3 regions of the Nocardioides ultimimeridianus genome follow, and region 3 is predicted to be linked to each of the others. Evidence: predicted binding sites of a transcription regulator. Region 3 holds the regulator's gene; each other region holds the start of a gene.

Region 1 (5,565 bases), on a different contig from region 3:
CTACGATTCGTCGGTGACCGCAGGACCCGACGTACCCCTGGAGCGCATCGACCCCGCCGACCTCGAGATCGCGCTGAAGGTGCTCAAGCAGATCCCGCAGCTCGACCCCGAGCACGAGGACGTGCGCACGATGAAGCGCGCGGCGTCGTACATGTACAAGCTGGTGAAGAAGCAGCGGCGGGCCGAGATCCGCGCCGAGAAGCAGCGGCACGACCAGGAGATCATCGAGCGCACGGCGACCGGGTCGGCCATGCGGATCGACGACGAGACCGCGGGGATCCCGCTGGTGTCGACCGCGCAGGGTGCGTTCGCGGGGGAGCTGCTCACCGCCCGTGGGTGCTACATCTGCAAGGAGGACTTCACCCTCGTCGACGCGTTCTACCACTGGCTGTGCCCCTCGTGCGCGGCGATGTCGCACGCCAAGCGCGACGCGCGCACCGACCTGAGTGGCAAGCGGGCGCTGCTCACCGGGGGCCGCGCGAAGATCGGCATGTACATCGCGCTGCGGCTGCTCCGCGACGGCGCGCACACCACCATCACCACGCGCTTCCCGAAGGACGCCGTACGCCGCTTCGCGGCCATGGAGGACTCTGCGGACTGGCTGCACCGGCTCAAGGTCGTCGGCATCGACCTGCGCGATCCCACGCAGGTCATCTCGCTGACCGACGACGTCGCCGCCGACGGGCCGCTGGACATCATCATCAACAACGCCTGCCAGACCGTACGCCGCTTGCCCGGCGCGTACTCGCACCTGACCGAGGGCGAGCTGGCGCCGCTGCCCACCGGGATCGCGCTGCCCGAGATGGTGACCTTCGACCACATCTCGGAGGCACACCCGGCCGCCATCGCGGGCGCGCTCGCCGACCACGCCGTCGCGCACCACGACGGGGAGTCCGCTGAGGCCGCGCTCGCGGCCCACAATGCGGCCTCGATGACGGCCCTGGCGCTGAAGGCGGGAGGCGCGTCGCTGGAGCAGCACCTCGCCGGCACCGCGATCGACGCGGGCGGCCTGATCCCCGACATCCAGGACAACAACTCCTGGACCCAGGTCCTCGACGAGGTCGACCCGCTGGAGCTGCTCGAGGTGCAGTTCTGCAACTCGATCGCGCCGTTCCTCATCAACTCCCGGCTGCGCCCGGCCCTTCGTGCCGCCGTCGCCGGCGGTGCGCGCCGCGCGTACATCGTCAACGTCTCGGCGATGGAGGGCCAGTTCTCCCGGCGCTACAAGGGCCCGGGGCACCCGCACACCAACATGGCCAAGGCCGCGCTGAACATGATGACCCGCACCTCGGCGGGGGAGTACTTCGAGACCGATCGCATCCTGATGACCGCCGTCGACACCGGCTGGATCACCGACGAGCGGCCGCACTACGAGAAGCTGCGGATCGCGGCCGAGGGCTGGCACGCTCCGCTCGACCTGGTGGACGGTGCAGCGCGGGTCTACGACCCGATCGTGCGGGGTGAGGCCGGGGAGGACGTCTACGGGGTCTTCGTGAAGGACTACCAGCCCTCGCCCTGGTAGGCACGCCCCGAGAGGACAGCGCATGTGCTTCGCGGCACCGATGGATCTCGGCGCCGGCCTGGTCGTCACCGGCATCGGCGTCGCGTCCCTGCGAGCCGCTCGGTCCTCGCCGAGCAGCCGGGCGCTGGCGTCGCTGCCGCTGCTGTTCGGCGTGCACCAGCTCGTCGAGACCTTCGTGTGGTGGGACCTCCAGGGCCGCGTGTGCCATGCGGCCGGCCTGACCGCCGAGTGGATCTACCTGGTGATCGCGCTGCTCGTCGTACCGATCGCGGTGCCGTACGCCCTCCTGCGGGAGGGCAGCGTGCGGCCACCGTGGCTCGCGTGGCTGTTCGTCGGGTGCGGAGCGGTGGCTGCCGCGACGTGTGCGTGGGGACTGCGTGACGGTGAGGTGCCGCTGCGGATCGACGGCCACCACATCGCCTACACGGTGTCACCGCTCCTCGGCGACGCCTCGTTCGTGATCTACGTCGTCGCCACGTGCGGTCCGGGGCTGCTGGCCCGGAGCCGGTGGCTGCGGCTGTTCTCCGTGCTCAACCTGGCGGGCGTGGCGGTGGTGGTCTGGGCGGCGCGCGACGGGACGGTCTCGCTGTGGTGCTTCTGGGCCGCACTGATCAGCGTCGTGATCCTCGTCCACCTCCGGTCGCGAAGGAGATCGGCGCTTTCGGCTCCGTAGCGTCGCGAGCGGTGGCAGCATGGATCGCTCCACCTGTGGAGGGAGCCGTCATGCGCGCCAGGATCGCCGTCGGAACACTCGCCCTGGCCCTGGTCGGGCCCGCATCACTGGTCGCACCGGCCGAGGCGACGCTGCCGCCGGAGCACGGGTTCGTCACCTCGGCGATCGTCCTGCCGTTCGACGCGACGCAGGCGCGGGCGCTCGGCCGGGACCTCACCGGTGACGGGAAGGCCGACAACGCCCTGGCCAACGTCTTCGCCGCGCTGGTGGCGCAGGGACTCGACCTGACCCAGACCTGGAACAGCGACGTCCGCAACGGGCGGATCGTGATGCTCCACTCGCTGCGGACCCGGTCGCTGACGACGGACCGGCAGGCGACCTGGCAGCTCTGGTACGGCGTACCGGTCACGAACCCGAACCTCAGCGGGACCGGCACCTTCCGCGCCGGAAGTACCCATTCTGCGCGGGTCCCCGCGAAGATCGTCAACCACCACCTCTCCACGACGGCGACGACGATCCCGATCCGGATGGATATCGGTGGCGGCCCGTTCACGATGCCGATGGTGGTCGGCCGCGCCTTCGCCACCTGCTACGCCAAGTGCCTCGGTGGCCGGATCAACGGTGCCTTCCGGTCGACCACGATCAGCTCGGTCCTGGACCCGCAGCTCGCCACGCTCCTCCAGGCGTTGGTCGACCGTGACTGTGTCGGTCCTGCGCCCGGTACCTGCACGAGCGGGTCCGAGGGCTCGACGGCTGAGCAGATCTTCGACGCCAACCAGGATCTCGTGATCACCGCCGACGAGGTGCGCGGGAACAACCTCATCAAGGCGCTCCTGGCCCCGGACGTCGACCTGTTCAAGGCCGACGGGACCCGGGGGACCGACGGGAAGCGGGACTCGATCTCGTTCGGGTTCGGGTTCTCCGCGGTGAAGGCGCGGATCACGCACTGAGCCTCTCGCGGGGCTGGTCGTGGCGGCCGCACCTTAGCCGTGCGCCTCCCGCCGTCAAGGACGCTCACTTCGTTCGCGCCGCTGCGCGGCGGCCTTCGGCCGTCCTTGACTGCGGGGCCCTGGCGCACGGCTGGACGGCGCGACAACGGCACGGGCTTCGCCCGCGCCGCCGCTACGCGGCCGCCCGCAAAACCCGTCCTGACCTGGGAATTTGTTCGATTTCGGGGTACCGGAAATGTTCGAACAGATGTATCATGGAAGGTAGTTGATCAGTCCGTCTCGGGGAGCATGTCATGGTCGCAGGAACGGTGTCTTGGCACCCGATCCTTGCCTGCGCCCAAGCGCTGCAGAAGGAGCTCTCTGACGTCGCGGACATGCCGGCCGACTACCTCCGCACCCGCGACAAAGCCCAGTTCCTCACGGACCTCGCGCGAGTAGAGAGCCAGCTCGCAGAGCTGAAGCTCCGCGTCCTCGCCGCCTCCTCCGACGTTGCCGAGGAGCACGGGTCCCGCGACGCCGGGTGCTGGCTCGCCCACGCCACCCGCATCACCTCCTCCGCCGGCCGAGCCCAGCTCCGGCTGGCCGAGTCCCTCGAGCAGCACCCGCTCACTGCGGCCGCGATGCGCGAAGGACGGGTGAACGAGGCTCAGGCCCGGGTGATCGTCCGCTCGGTCGACAGGCTCTCCGACGCCGTCGACCACACGGTCCGGACCCAGGCCGAGCAGCACCTCATCGAGCTGGCCGCGATCTACGACCCCAAAGACCTTCAGGTGCTCGGCGCCAAGATCCTCGAAGTCGTCGCACCCGAGATCGCCGAGGCCGAGCTCGGCAAGCAGCTCGAACGCGAGGAGCAGGCCGCACGCGACGAGGTCGCGATCAGGATCCGGAAACGCGGCAACGGGATCACCCGCTGGATCTGCGACCTCCCCGACTCGGTCTCCGAACGAGCCCTCACCTACGTCGAAGCAGAGGACTCGCCCCGCGTCACCCAGACCCGCGCCAGGAACCGAGGCGAGGCGTTCTGCCGACTCCTTGAGTTGCTCGACCCGAAGCGGCTGCCCGACCACGGCGGCGACGCCACCACCGTCATGGTCACCATCCCGCTCGACGCCCTGGCCAAGGAGCTGGGCTCCGCGATGCTCGGCGAGATGCCGATCAGCGCCTCCGAGGCACGGCGGCTCGCCTGCACTGCGAAGATCATCCCCGTCGTCCTCGGCGGCAAGTCCGAGCCCCTCGACCTCGGCAGAGCCCGACGCCTCTACGAACCGCCCCAACGCAAGGCCATGCGCCTACGCGACAAGCGCTGTCGCGCCGAGAGCTGCTCGATCCCCGCAGCCTGGTGTGAGGCCCATCATTTGAAGCCTTGGTCGGAGGGCGGGAGGACCGATCTCGCCGACGGCGTCCTGCTCTGCAGTCACCATCACCACCGGGCCCACGACACCCGCTACACGATGACCAGGCTCGCTACCGGCGACTACCGGTTCCACCGACGGACGTAGGCGGGAGTCCGCCCGGCACCAGGTGCCGGGAGAACTCCCCGAAGAAGATCGCCCTCTCTCGCGGCCGCGAAGCGGCGGCGCGGGCGAAGCCCGTGCCGACTCCGCGCCGTTTCGCCGCCCGGTCGGGACCCCGGGTCAAGGACGCGAAGCGCCGCGCAGCGGGGCGAGCGAAGCGAGCATCCTTGACGCGGGGTGCCGGGCGGCTAAGGTGCGGCCGCCCCGACCAACCCCGAAGCAAGCAACAGCGGCGCCACCCCTCAAGCCCGCACCACCCCGAAGGCTCTCGGAGCGACCAGCCCCAGCACGCCGCGGGTGATGGCGTGCCCGGCGGCGGTGATGACGAAGAGGAGCAGGATCAGCCGGGGTGCGGCGTCCCAGGCCAGGACCTGACCGATGGTGTGCAGCGTTCCGGAGGGATCGGGCGAGCGCGACGGGGATCCAGGCCAGGAAGGTGTTCCACAACATCCAGTCGCCGCTGCGGTCGAGCAGCAGCGCGAGGGTGTGGAGGTGCGACATGGCGCCAGGGTAGGTCCGGCCCGGTTGGTCGCGGTGGCTAGCGTTGCGCCCGTGGCAGCCGGGGGAGCGATCGAGGCGATCGGCTTCGTGGGCTCCGCCGGCGCGGCGGTGATGTGGGTGCCCCAGGCCGTTCGGGTCCTCCGGCTCCGGCGGACGGGACTGCCGCTGCAGGGCGTCAGCCCGGCGTCGTACGCCGTCGCGATCGTGTTCAACGTGCTGCTGGCCTGCTACGGGCTGACCGAGCGGGCGGTGCCGGTCGTGGTGGCCGGCACCGTGAACCTGGTGTGCGCGGCCGTGATCGTCGGTGCGATCGCGCTGCCGCGCAGAGGTACGTCGTGACGGCGGCGCTCGGCTGGGCGGTCGGGATCCTCGACGTGGTGCAGTTCCTGCCGCAGCTGCGCCGCG
Region 2 (5,565 bases), on a different contig from region 3:
TCGCGACCGAGTGCGCGCGGCAGTGCGCGCTCAACGCGCTCGCGGCGATCAGGTCGGTCGTCGGGTCCCTGGAGCAGGTGCGGATCGTCAAGGTGGTCGCCTTCGTCGCGTCCACCACCGACTTCACCGGCCAGCCGGGGGTCGCGAACGGCGCGTCCAACCTGTTCGGGGACGTGTTCGGCGATGCGGGCGTGCACGCGCGCTCGGCCGTCGGCGTACCGGTGCTGCCGCTGGACGCTCCGGTCGAGGTCGAGGTCACCGCCGAGATCCTGGGCTAGTCGTGGCCCTCCCGATCCCGCTCCCGCCGGTGGCGCTGCCCGAGCACCTCGTCGGCCGCTACCAGGAGTACGTCGACGGCACCCGGGTCCCGGCCGAGCCGCGCAACGCGGCGACCGTGATCCTGCTGCGCGACGGTGCGGCCGAGCCCGAGGCGTACCTGCTGCGCCGCCAGCTGAGCATGGACTTCGCCGGCGGCATGGCGGTCTTCCCCGGCGGCGGCGTGGACGCGCGCGACCACGCGCTCGCGCCCGCACTGTGGGCCGGGCCGTCGGTCGCCGAGTGGGCCGCGCGGCTGGGCGTCGGCGAGTCCGACGCCGTCGCGCTGGTGTGCGCGGCGGTGCGCGAGACCTTCGAGGAGTCGGGGGTGCTGCTCGCCGGGGAGTCGGCCTCGAGCGTGGTTGCCGACACGACCGGCGAGGACTGGGAGGCCGACCGCGTCGCACTGGAGGCGCGGTCGCTGTCGCTGACCGACTTCCTCGAGCGCCGCGGCCTGGTGCTGCGCACCGACCTGCTCAGCGTGTGGTGGGCCTGGCTCACGCCGATCTTCGAGCCCAAGCGCTACGCGACCTGGTTCTTCGTGGCGCGGCTGCCCGAGGGGCAGCTGACCCGCGACGTGTCCTCGGAGTCCTCCGAGGTCGTCTGGCTGGGCGCGCGGGAGGCCATCGCGCGGGCCCACTCCGAGCAGCTGGCGATGCTGCCGCCGACGTACCTCACGCTGCTGGAGATCGCCCAGCACGCCTCGGTCGACGAGGTCCGTGCCGCTGCGCCGTCGTCGGTGGCGATGTTCATGCCCGAGTTGGAGGAGCGGGACGGCGGCTGGGGCCTGTCGATGCCCGAGCGCGTGCGGGCGCTGGTGGCGGAGCGCTCGCTGTGAGCGAGGCCTGGGAGGGTGGGACGTACGGCGAGCGCGGCCGCTGCGTCCTCGCCCCCAACCCGGGCATCATGACGCTCGACGGCACCAACACCTGGGTGCTGCGCGAGCCCGGGTCGTCCTCGTCGATCGTGGTCGACCCGGGGCCGCTCGACGACGCGCACCTCGACGCCGTCGCGGAGGTGTGCGGGACGGTCTCGGCCGTCGTCGTGACGCACCACCACCTCGACCACACCGAGGCGGCCCGGTCCTTCGCCGAGCGGATGAGCTGCGGGGTGCGGGCCCTGGACCCCCTCCAGTGCTGGCGGTCCGATCCCGTGGTCGACGGGGAGGTGCTCTCCGTGGGCGGGCTGGCGGTCGAGGTGATCACCACCCCGGGACACACCCGCGACTCGATCTCGCTCGTGCTGGACGCCGACCGCGCCCTGTTGACGGGCGACATGGTGCTGGGCCGGGGGACCACGGTGATCGTGCACCCGGACGGGGATCTCGGCGGCTACTTCGACTCCCTTGCCCGGATGCGGGCGCTGGTCACCGACGGACGGGTCTCGTCGCTGTGGCCCGCGCACGGGCCGGTGCTGGCCGACGCCGCCGGCGTGCTGGACCACTACAAGGTGCATCGCGAGCAGCGCCTGGCCCAGGTGTCCTCGGCGCTGTCGCGGCTCGGGGTGTCTGCGCTGCGGGCTGATGCGGCCGAGGATCCTCTGCTTCCGCGGCAGGTCGTCGAGATCGTGTACGCCGACGTCGACGAGTCGCTCTGGGGTGCGGCGGAGTGGTCGGTGCGGGCGCAGCTGGCGTACCTCGCTACCCGCTGACCCCTCGTTGGTTGAGTAGCCGCGAGCGCCAGCGAGCGGCGTATCGAAACCAACCCATCTCTCCTTCGGGGCTGGTGTCGGGCGGCCGCACCTTAGCCGTGCGCCTCCCGCCGTCAAGGACGCTCACTTCGTTCGCGCCGCTGCGCGGCGGCCTTCGGCCGTCCTTGACCGCGGGGCCCTGGCGCACGGCTGGACGGCGCGACAACGGCACGGGCTCCCCCCGCGCCGCCGCTCCGCGGCCGCCTTCAAGACACACTCTGACCTGGGAAAACTCTCGTCGAAAGTCTTCCACTGGCGTTCGAACAGATGTACTATAGACGGTAGTTGATCAGTCTGTCTCGGGGAGCATGTAGTGGTCGCAGGAACGGTGTCGTTGCACGCGATCCTCGCCTGCGCCCACGCTCTGCGGAACGAACTCTTGGCGGTCGCGGACATGCCGGCCGACTACCTCCGTGCTCGCGACAAAGCCGACTTGTTGACCGACCTGGCCAAGGTCAAGGCCCAGCTCGCCGAGCTCGAGCTCCGAGTGCTCGCCGCTGCCTCGGACGTGGCCGAGGAGCACGGCTCGCGTGACGCCGGCTGCTGGCTCGCCCACGCCACCCGCATCACCTCGGCCGCCACCCGCATCACCTCGGCCGCTGGCCGCGCCCAACTGCGGCTGGCCGAATCGCTCGAGGCTCACCCGCTCACCGCAACCGCCATGCGCGACGGACGGGTGAACGAGGCCCAGGCCCGGGTCATCATCCGCGCGGTCGACAAGCTCTCCGACGCCGTCGACGAGTCGGTGCGGGCCCAGGCCGAGGCGCACCTGATCGAGCTCGCCGCGATCTACGACCCCAAGGACCTTCAGGTCCTCGGCACCAAGATCCTCGAAGTCATCGCCCCCGAGATCGCCGAGGCCGAACTGGGCAAAGCCCTGGAACGTGAAGAACGGGCCGCACGGGACGAGGTCGCGATCCGCATCCGGAAGCGCGGCAACGGGATCACCCGCTGGATCTGCGACCTCCCCGACTCCGTCTCCGAACGAGCCCTCACCTACCTCGAAGCCCAAGACTCACCCCGCGTCACCCAAACCCGAGCCCGCAACAGGGGCGAGGCGCTCTGCCGACTCCTCGAACTGCTCGACCCCAAGAGGCTCCCCGACCACGGTGGGGATGCCACCACCATCATGGTCACCATCCCGTTCGAGGGCCTTCTGAGTGAGCTAGGGTCCGCGATGCTCGGCGAGATCCCGATCAGCGCCGGCGAGGCCCGCAGGCTGGCGTGTACCGCGAAGATCATCCCCGTCGTCCTCGGCGGCACGTCCGAACCGCTCGACCTCGGCAGAGCACGCCGACTGTTCCAACCACCCCAACGCAAGGCCATGCGACTACGCGACAAGCGCTGCCGTGCCGAGGGCTGCTCCATACCGGCTGCCTGGTGCGAGGCACATCATCTGAAGCCGTGGTCGGAGGGCGGGATGACCGACCTCGCCGACGGCGTACTGCTCTGCTCCCACCACCATCACCGAGCCCACGACACCCGGTACACGATGGCCAAGCTCGCGACCGGCGACTACCGCTTCCACCGCCGGACGTAGACCGAGTGCTCTCGGCGCATCAATGTGACGCCGGAGCGGCGATCGACCAGCCGGTAGCGCGGAGCTATGGGAGAAGCGGCTGAGATCGCCTCTCCCGCGGTGCAGTGTTCCTGGGTCGGATCACTCGCGTCATAGACCAGCCACTGCGGCGGCGTACGGGTGGGGAGCGAGCCGGGGGAGAGGCAGACCTCGCTCACCGTGGTGCGGGCTGCGAGCTGGGCCGCGAGCTGGTTCGACGCGGCGACGGTCGCTCCGTCGGGTATCTCGGCGAGGACAGCGCGTACGGCGCGCAGGTGGGCGTCGGTCCCCCACGTACTCGGCGACACGACGCTGTGCAGCGGGTGGGTGAAGAACGTGACGACGGTGACCGCACCGCCGACCCAGCACGCGCACCGCCGCGCCCGCGGCCCGACCGTGGGCGCCGCCTGGATCGCGGCGCCGAAGACCACCGGCATGAGGACCGCGCTGTAGTGGAAGTGCGTTCCCCAGTAGTGCGGGTTCGTGGCTGCGAAGCGCCAGCCTAGGGTCGGAAGTGCGACCACCAGCAGGGGAGACCGCGTAGCCAGGAAGCCGGTCGGCGCCAGCAGCAGAAGCACCGTCAGCCATTTGGTCGACGGCCAGGCCAACCCGGACGGATCCAGGCCGGTGTAGGCGAAGTGGCCCGCAGGGTTGATGGCCGGGAGGATCACGCAGATCTCGATCGCACTGGCGGCGAGCCCGAGCACGGCGAGTACCACGCCTCGCCGCCGCGGCCCTTGCCACGCGATGAAGGCGCCGATCGCTGCGACGGTCAGGCCGAGGTCCTCCTTCACCAGCACCAACGGGAGCGCCCAGAGCGCCGCCGCGGTCCAGCGCCGCTGCCCGAGCGCGCACACGGCGTACGCGACGAGAGGTACTCCGCACGCGACCTCGTGGAAGTCGAACCCGAGCAGCTCCGCGATGCCCCACGAGCCGCCGTAGGAGAGGCCGATCCACCAGGCGAAGCGGGCACCCACGTCGGTCCGTGCCCAGCGCATCAGGGGGACCACCGGGACTGCCGCCAGGGCGGCTTGGATCACCAGGAGCGTGACGGGTGACGGGAACACCCGGTAGAACGGGGCGATCAGGGCCAGGATCGGGTGGAAGTGGTCGCCGAGCGCGTTGAAGTGCGGTCCCTTGAGAGGCACGTACGGCGGCGTCAGGTCGGCGTACGACTTCACGACCTGGGTGAAGATGCCGAGGTCGAAGCCGGTCGCCTGTCCCTCGACGTACCGCCGGACGCTCAGCACGAGGTACGCCGTGAAGCAGCCTCCCGCCACGAGCAGGTCCGGCACAGCCGATCGGCGGAGCCGCTCCGGTGCTGCGGTGGGTGCTGCGGGCACGACTGTGGTCGTCATGGAGCTGGTGCCTCCGAGCGGCGAGGGGGCGGGCGTGGGCGCGCGGGACGGCCGGCGCGGCAGGGCCGCACCGGGTTCTCGCGATGGGTCGCTGCTCACTCACCTGTGAGTGAGCCGGATTCACTCACATGTGAGCGAGTGATCGCCGGCGTCGCCACCAGAGGGCGGCGCCGGCCAGGAGGAGGAGACCGATGCCGGCCCCGGCGAAGGGGGTGAGGTGATGGTGGTGGGTCGGCTCCGGCGGTACGGCCGGCCAGTTCGGAGTAGGTCCGGGCACCGTCAGGTTGTCAGCCGTCATCAGGTCCGTCGCGAGGGTGACAGTTGTCAGGCCGTCATCGACCTGCAAGAGTGTGCGGGCCCGCCCGGATGCTGTGGTGGGCACGAGTACGACCGCATGACCCAAGGGTGCGGATCGCAGGAGCACGCGTCCGTCGTTCAGCACGCCGGCGACCTCGGGAACTGTCACCGGCCCGGCACCGCCGCGCCATCCGCTGCCACGAAGCACCCGATCTCCTGGCAGTACGCGGATCCGCAGGCAGCAGCCGCGTGGCGGGTTCTCGGCAGCCACGACCTGTGATCCCCGCAGCCAGATCGCGCCGATCAGCGCTCCTGAAGGAAGCGTGAAGGTCTGCGGCGCTCGGCCCA
Region 3 (5,565 bases):
GGCGAGGCAGGCACTGGCCCGCCTCGCCGCCGCAGCAGGGCAGTAGCTCAGGTCAGGACGCGGTCGCCTGCAGGCTGGCACCCGGGCTGTCGTCCTTGGAGGTGCCCTGGCAGGTGTACATCCAGAAGCCGGTCGTGCGGTTCCAGCAGGTGTAGCGGGTGCCGGCGTTGATCAGCGACACCTCCACCCAAGCGACGGTCGCCGGGTCGAAGGTCACGGTCCGCGCGGTGGTGCTCGCCGGGACCACGGTGCGGGAGTACTTGCCGTCCTTGGTGTGGACCACGATCGCGGCCTCGACGTCGGAGCCGGTGCTGCCGGTGGTCGTGAGGTCGAGGCTGGTCGCCCCGGTCCCCGGCAGGAAGCGGTACGTCGCCGAGCTCAGGTGCGGGAGGTTGGGCGACTTCGTGGCCGTGTTGCCGAGCAGACCCGGGGCGAGCGTGTTCGACCCGGCCAGCTTCGTGGCGGTGTAGGAGCCGCCCTCGTGGTAGTAGGCGCCCGGTCGCCGGTTGGCGACCACGAACCGCGCGAACTCGGTGTCCAGGCTGGTGCCGCGCTCGATGAGCGCCTGCTTGATGGCCTCGACGGAATAGCCGCTCTTGCCGATCGACAGGCCCCAGATCCGGCGTACCAACGTCGGCAGGATGCCCTGCTTGGTCGGGTAGTGCTCGGTGAGGTAGCGGAAGAAGATCCAGGTGCCGTACTGGTGCAGGTAGGCCGCGCTGCCGCTGGAGTTGGAGTAGGCGTCCAGGCTGACCGTGGGCTTGCCCATCGGGCCGTAGGGCAGGTAGCCGCGGTTGTCGTTGATCTTCGTGTAGAGCTCGTCCTCGGCCCAGGTCGCGGTGGCCTCCATCATCCAGGAGTCCTCGTCGAAGTCGTAGGCGAACTGGACCGCGTGGAAGTACTCGTGCGCCGCGGTGACCTCGAGGTTCTGCCGCGGGGAGTGGTAGGGGAACTCGCTGTGGCTGTAGTTGTTGTCGAGCACGCAGTACGCCGACACGGCCGGGTGGTTGGTGCCCGACGCGTCGTACGCCAGCTTCGGGTCGTCGGAGGTGCAGTAGCCGTAGAGGCCCTTGGACCCGATGTTGCCGAGGTAGATGTCACGACGCGAGTCGCCCCCGATGCGGCCGTCGCCGCGGGTCGAGCGGTAGCCGGCCTTGCGGTAGACGGAGTCGATGCGGGTCAGCTGGTGGAGGGTGAACTCGACCATGTCGGGCACGCCGTTGTGCGCCCGGCCGCTCCAGCGTCCGGACCGGCCGTTGTCCTCGGGGTCGACCCCGTTGGTGTTGTCGCGCTTCGGGCCGGTGCCCTGGCGCACGTAGTGCACGCAGATCCGGGAGTTGCACAGCTCGTAGCGCTTCGCCGTGGACTTGTAGCAGGCGTAGTCGCCGGGGCAGTTGGAGCTGCTGGCGGTCGGCCGGGCGAAGTACCGCTCGGCCTCGCGCTGCTGGCTCGGCGGCAGCGCGCTCTTGGTCTCGGCCAGGTTGCGCAGCGCGATGGTCGCGTCGCCGCGGACCGTCGTACCGGTGGCGGAGAAGATCTGCTGCACCCGGTCCAGCGCGTGCTGCGCGCGGTGCAGCAGGGCGCGCGGGCTCGGGTCGGAGGCGTGGCTCGCGGCCGGCGCCGCCTGGGCCCCCGGCGAGACCAGAGCCAGTGACCCGGCGAGCGTGATGGCGAGGAGAAGCCCGAGAACAGGCCTGCTGCTGCGGAGCATGGAACCTTCGACTTTCGACTGACCGGACAGAGCACGTACCCGACGACCCTACGTGAGCGTGGGGCGCGCCCCGAAAAGTCGCGGGCTCAGCTCCGGTACGCCGTGGCCCGCACCGCGTTCGGGAGGTTGTCGTCGGTGCCGTGCTGGGCGTAGCAGCTGTAGTAGGTCGCGCTGCTGTAGCCGTTCCAGCAGGTGCTGAAGCGCGGAGACGCATTGACCACCTCGACCTCGACGTTCCGCACGGTCGCGGAGCCGAACGGGATGCGGATGGTCGCATCGCCCGTCGAGGAGAGCGCGATCAGCCGCGAGGAGGTGCCGCCGGAGGCCGCGTTGATCCACAGCGTCGCCGCCGCACCACGCGTCTTCGCCGGAAGGTCCAGGTGGAGGCGCAGGTGCCAGGCACTGCCGGTGCCGGCCTTCGGGGTGAGCCGGAGCACCCGGTAGCTCAGGTGCAGGAGCCGGAAGGAGGTCGACCAGCTGAGGTGGCCGGGCCCGACCGAGGAGCTGGTCGCGACCGGCGCGCTGGGGTACTGGTTGGCCGCCGCCTCACTGAAGTACCTCGTGGGGTGACGGGCCGCGAGGTCGAACCTGCTCAGGGCGCGGGTGAGGTCGATGTGGTGCGCGGCGAGCGCGCTCCTGACCCCCTTGATGGAGTACATGTCCGGCGCACCCGGGCTGGCGTCCAGGCGTTGCCAGATCTGGCGGATCAGCAGCGGCAGCGCACCGGACTTCTCGGTCACCAGGCGCTCGGTCAGGAACCGGAAGAAGATCCAGGTGCCGTACCAGTGCAGGTTGACGTCGCCGTTGGTGTCCAGGGGCAGGGAGGGGTTGCGGATCGGGTCGGCGCCATAGGACAGGTACTGCATGTTGTCGTTGATCGAGGTGTACAGCTCGTCCTCGGCCCAGGTGGCGGTCGCCTCCATGATCCAGGGGTCCTCGAAGAAGTCGTAGCTGAACTGCACCGCGTGGAAGAACTCGTGGGCGGCGGTCACCTCGAGGTTCTCCAGCTGGGTGTGACCGGGGTACTGGGCCGGGGCGTAGTCGTTGTCGAGGACGCAGTACGCCGATCCGGCGTACCCGGTGTTCAGCGCGGGGTCGTCGCTCGTGCAGAAGCCGTAGAGGTGGTAGCGGGAGAGCTCGCCCAGGTAGATGTCGGTCTGGTCGGCGTTCATGCCGCCCAGGCTGCCGTTGTCGGCGCTGGCGGAGTCGACGAGCGGCATCCGGTAGCCGGCGGCGGCGTAGGTGTCCCAGACGTGCTCCATCGTCGCGAGCACCTCGTCGACGTAGTCGGGATCCTTGTTCGTGTCGCCACCGTCCGTGGGGTCGACGCCGTTGGTGCTGTCCTCGGTCGACAGGTCGTAGTGCACGCAGAGGGGAAGCCTGGTGCTGCACTCCTCGTGCTCGGTGCCGGTGTAGACCACCGGGAAGTCGGGGTCGCTGTCGGAGGGCCCCGGCCGCGCAAGGATCCGGTCGGCCTGGGTGCGCTGATCGGGGGACAGCGCGGGATAGGCGGCCCGCAGGTCGCGCAACAGCAGGGTGGCGTCCTCGTGCCTCTGCGCGAGGCGGGACGCGGCCCGGCTCCCTCCGAAGAGGGACTCGGCCCGGGACAGCTCGGCGGCGGCCTGCGCCCGGGTCGTCGTCGGAGGCTGGTGGATCGCGGCGGTGGCCGGGGAGGCGTGGGCCGGCTGGCTCGCACCGGTGACGCCGAGGCCCGCGAGCGACGCGGTGATGACCAGGGAAAGGACGCGGGCCCGTCCGGAGATGCGGATCACCTGCTGAATCTAGGGGATCGGCATCCCCGGGCGGACCCGGGAGAGGCAAAGAAGCGCGGCGTCGGCGTCAGACCTTGCGGAGCACGGCGGTGACCTTGCCCAGGATCGTGGCGTGGGTGCCGTCGATCGGCTCGAAGGCCGGGTTGTGCGGCAGCAGCCACACCTGGCCGTTCTTGCGCTGGAAGGTCTTCACGGTGGCCTCGCCGTCGATCATCGCGGCGACGATCTCGCCGTTCTCGGCGGTGGCCTGCTGGCGGATGACGACGTAGTCGCCGTTGCAGATCGCGGCGTCGATCATCGACTCGCCGCTGACCTCCAGCAGGAACAGCTGGCCGTCGCCGACCAGCTGCTTCGGCAGCGGGAAGACGTCCTCGACCCGCTCCTCGGCGAGGATCGGTCCGCCGGCGGCGATCCGGCCGACCAGCGGAACGTTGCTCGGGGCGGGCGCGGAGTCGTTGATGGCGGTCTCGTCGTACTCCGACTCGGCCTGGGTCATGCCGCTGAGCGGGCGTCGCTTCATCAGGGTCTCGGGGAGGAACACCTCGATGGCGCGGGGCAGGTGGGGGTCGCGGCGTACGAACCCCTTGGCCTCGAGCTGGCGCAGCTGGTGGGCGACGCTGGAGGTGCTGGTCAGGCCCACCGCCTCGCCGATCTCGCGCATGCTCGGCGGGTAGCCGCGCTTGTCGATGGCCTTCTTGATCGTGGTCAGGATCCGCTGCTGGCGTGGGGTGAGGCCCGTGCCGTCGGGCGGACCGTCGGGGAGCTCACTCACGGGGCGAACAGCCTTCTTGGTCATGGGTCGAACGTAACCCCGATCACCCCGGATCTCAAACAGGTGTTCGATCCGGCGTGTCGCGACACGCCGTCGAACACGCGTGCGACGAAATGCCGCGATTGTGTCGAATGCGTGTTCTATGCTCGTCCATGTGTTCGATCGAACGTCTGATCGAAGCCGGGCCCAGAAGTTGTGTCGGCGGCCTCGGTCAGAGTGAGGGCACACCGACCAGCAACCCCTTCCCCGGAGGTCACCATGAGCACCATCAGCTTCAGCCCCGCGTACGTCTCCCGCCCGCAGGTGCGGCTCACCCGCCGCGGCCGGCTCGTGGTCCTCGCGCTCTCGCTGCTGGCGGTGCTCGCGGTCGCCCTGATGGTCGCCTCCGCCTCGGCCGCCGGCAGCCACTCCGGGACGCCCGACGTCCACCTGGTCACCGTCCAGCCCGGCGACACGCTGTGGGACATCGCCGGCGACGCCGCCGCGGCCCACGGCACGCAGACCGGTGACATGGTGCAGCGCCTCGAGGACCTCAACCCGATCGACGACGGCATGGTCTACGTCGGTCAGCAGATCCGCGTGCCCAACTGAGGCACGACCAGCTCGTCCGTCGCCTCGACCCCGGCGGACGTAGGGGAAGACGAGGGGCCCGATCCTGCGCGGATCGGGCCCCTCGCGCTGTTCCTCCACAGGGCGGCGGGCCGAGGGTGGCCGGGCGGGGTGCCTTCGGCGTACGTTCTGGGCAATCCGCCTCGGGAGGGTTCCATGAAGTACGTCGGCATCGCCGTCCTGCTGTTGCTGCTGGTCGGGTGCGGGGGAGACCCGCAGCCCCGGTTCTCGCCCAGCCCCACCGTCTCCCCGCCCACCACGACCGCTGCCGCGGTCGAGACCCCGCAGGAGTTCCTGCGGCGGTGGGTGCACGCGATGGATGCCATGGAGCGCACCGGCAACCCGGCGGCATGGCAGCGGATGAACTTGCGAAGGTGCAAGAGCTGCTCTGTCGCCGCTGAAGTGGTGAAAGCGGTGTACGCGGCGGGCCGGAAGGTCGTCGGCGGGCAGTCGAGAATCGTGTCGATCGGTCGCGCGGCCTCGGGCAGGTGGCACGTCCGAACGGTGAGTCGCCCGAGTCGGATCGTCGATCAGTCCGGCACCGTCAAAGGGTCGTTCCCGGGTGGTCCGACGATGTTGGAGATCACCTTGGTCAAGCAGGGCGACGGGTTGCGGGTCGCCACGCTCATTCGGGTCGTGAAGTGATGCTGCGTCGCGGTGTCGCCGTGCTGTTGGTCGTCTACGTGAGCTTCTTCTTCGTC

Evidence for each region. Region 3 encodes LexA, which represses DNA repair genes until DNA is damaged. Its sites were predicted from a motif close to TCGAACANNTGTTCGA; they were not measured.
Region 1: ACYU8V_RS09025 (HNH endonuclease signature motif containing protein) is a predicted target of LexA. The motif match lies at 3,385-3,400, and genes of this name have one in related genera.
Region 2: ACYU8V_RS12690 (HNH endonuclease signature motif containing protein) is a predicted target of LexA. The motif match lies at 2,264-2,279, and genes of this name have one in related genera.

What each region holds. Positions count from the first base shown of each region.
Region 1 is NZ_BAAHAB010000009.1:82,298-87,862, reverse strand. It holds gene ACYU8V_RS09040 (SDR family NAD(P)-dependent oxidoreductase) at 14-1,522, shown strand; gene ACYU8V_RS09035 (DUF6629 family protein) at 1,545-2,195, shown strand; gene ACYU8V_RS09030 (hypothetical protein) at 2,246-3,145, shown strand; gene ACYU8V_RS09025 (HNH endonuclease signature motif containing protein) at 3,439-4,644, shown strand; gene ACYU8V_RS09020 (hypothetical protein) at 5,212-5,499, shown strand; gene ACYU8V_RS09015 (SemiSWEET family sugar transporter) at 5,496-5,565, shown strand, end outside.
Region 2 is NZ_BAAHAB010000011.1:250,637-256,201, forward strand. It holds gene ACYU8V_RS12675 (RidA family protein) at 1-278, shown strand, start outside; gene ACYU8V_RS12680 (NUDIX hydrolase) at 281-1,153, shown strand; gene ACYU8V_RS12685 (MBL fold metallo-hydrolase) at 1,150-1,965, shown strand; gene ACYU8V_RS12690 (HNH endonuclease signature motif containing protein) at 2,438-3,544, shown strand; gene ACYU8V_RS12695 (DUF2079 domain-containing protein) at 3,520-4,920, opposite strand; gene ACYU8V_RS12700 (hypothetical protein) at 5,045-5,565, opposite strand, start outside.
Region 3 is NZ_BAAHAB010000003.1:24,938-30,502, forward strand. It holds gene ACYU8V_RS01240 (ATP-dependent DNA helicase) at 1-46, shown strand, start outside; gene ACYU8V_RS01245 (MXAN_6640 family putative metalloprotease) at 53-1,711, opposite strand; gene ACYU8V_RS01250 (MXAN_6640 family putative metalloprotease) at 1,798-3,483, opposite strand; gene lexA (transcriptional repressor LexA) at 3,551-4,279, opposite strand; gene ACYU8V_RS01260 (LysM peptidoglycan-binding domain-containing protein) at 4,514-4,846, shown strand; gene ACYU8V_RS01265 (hypothetical protein) at 5,021-5,509, shown strand.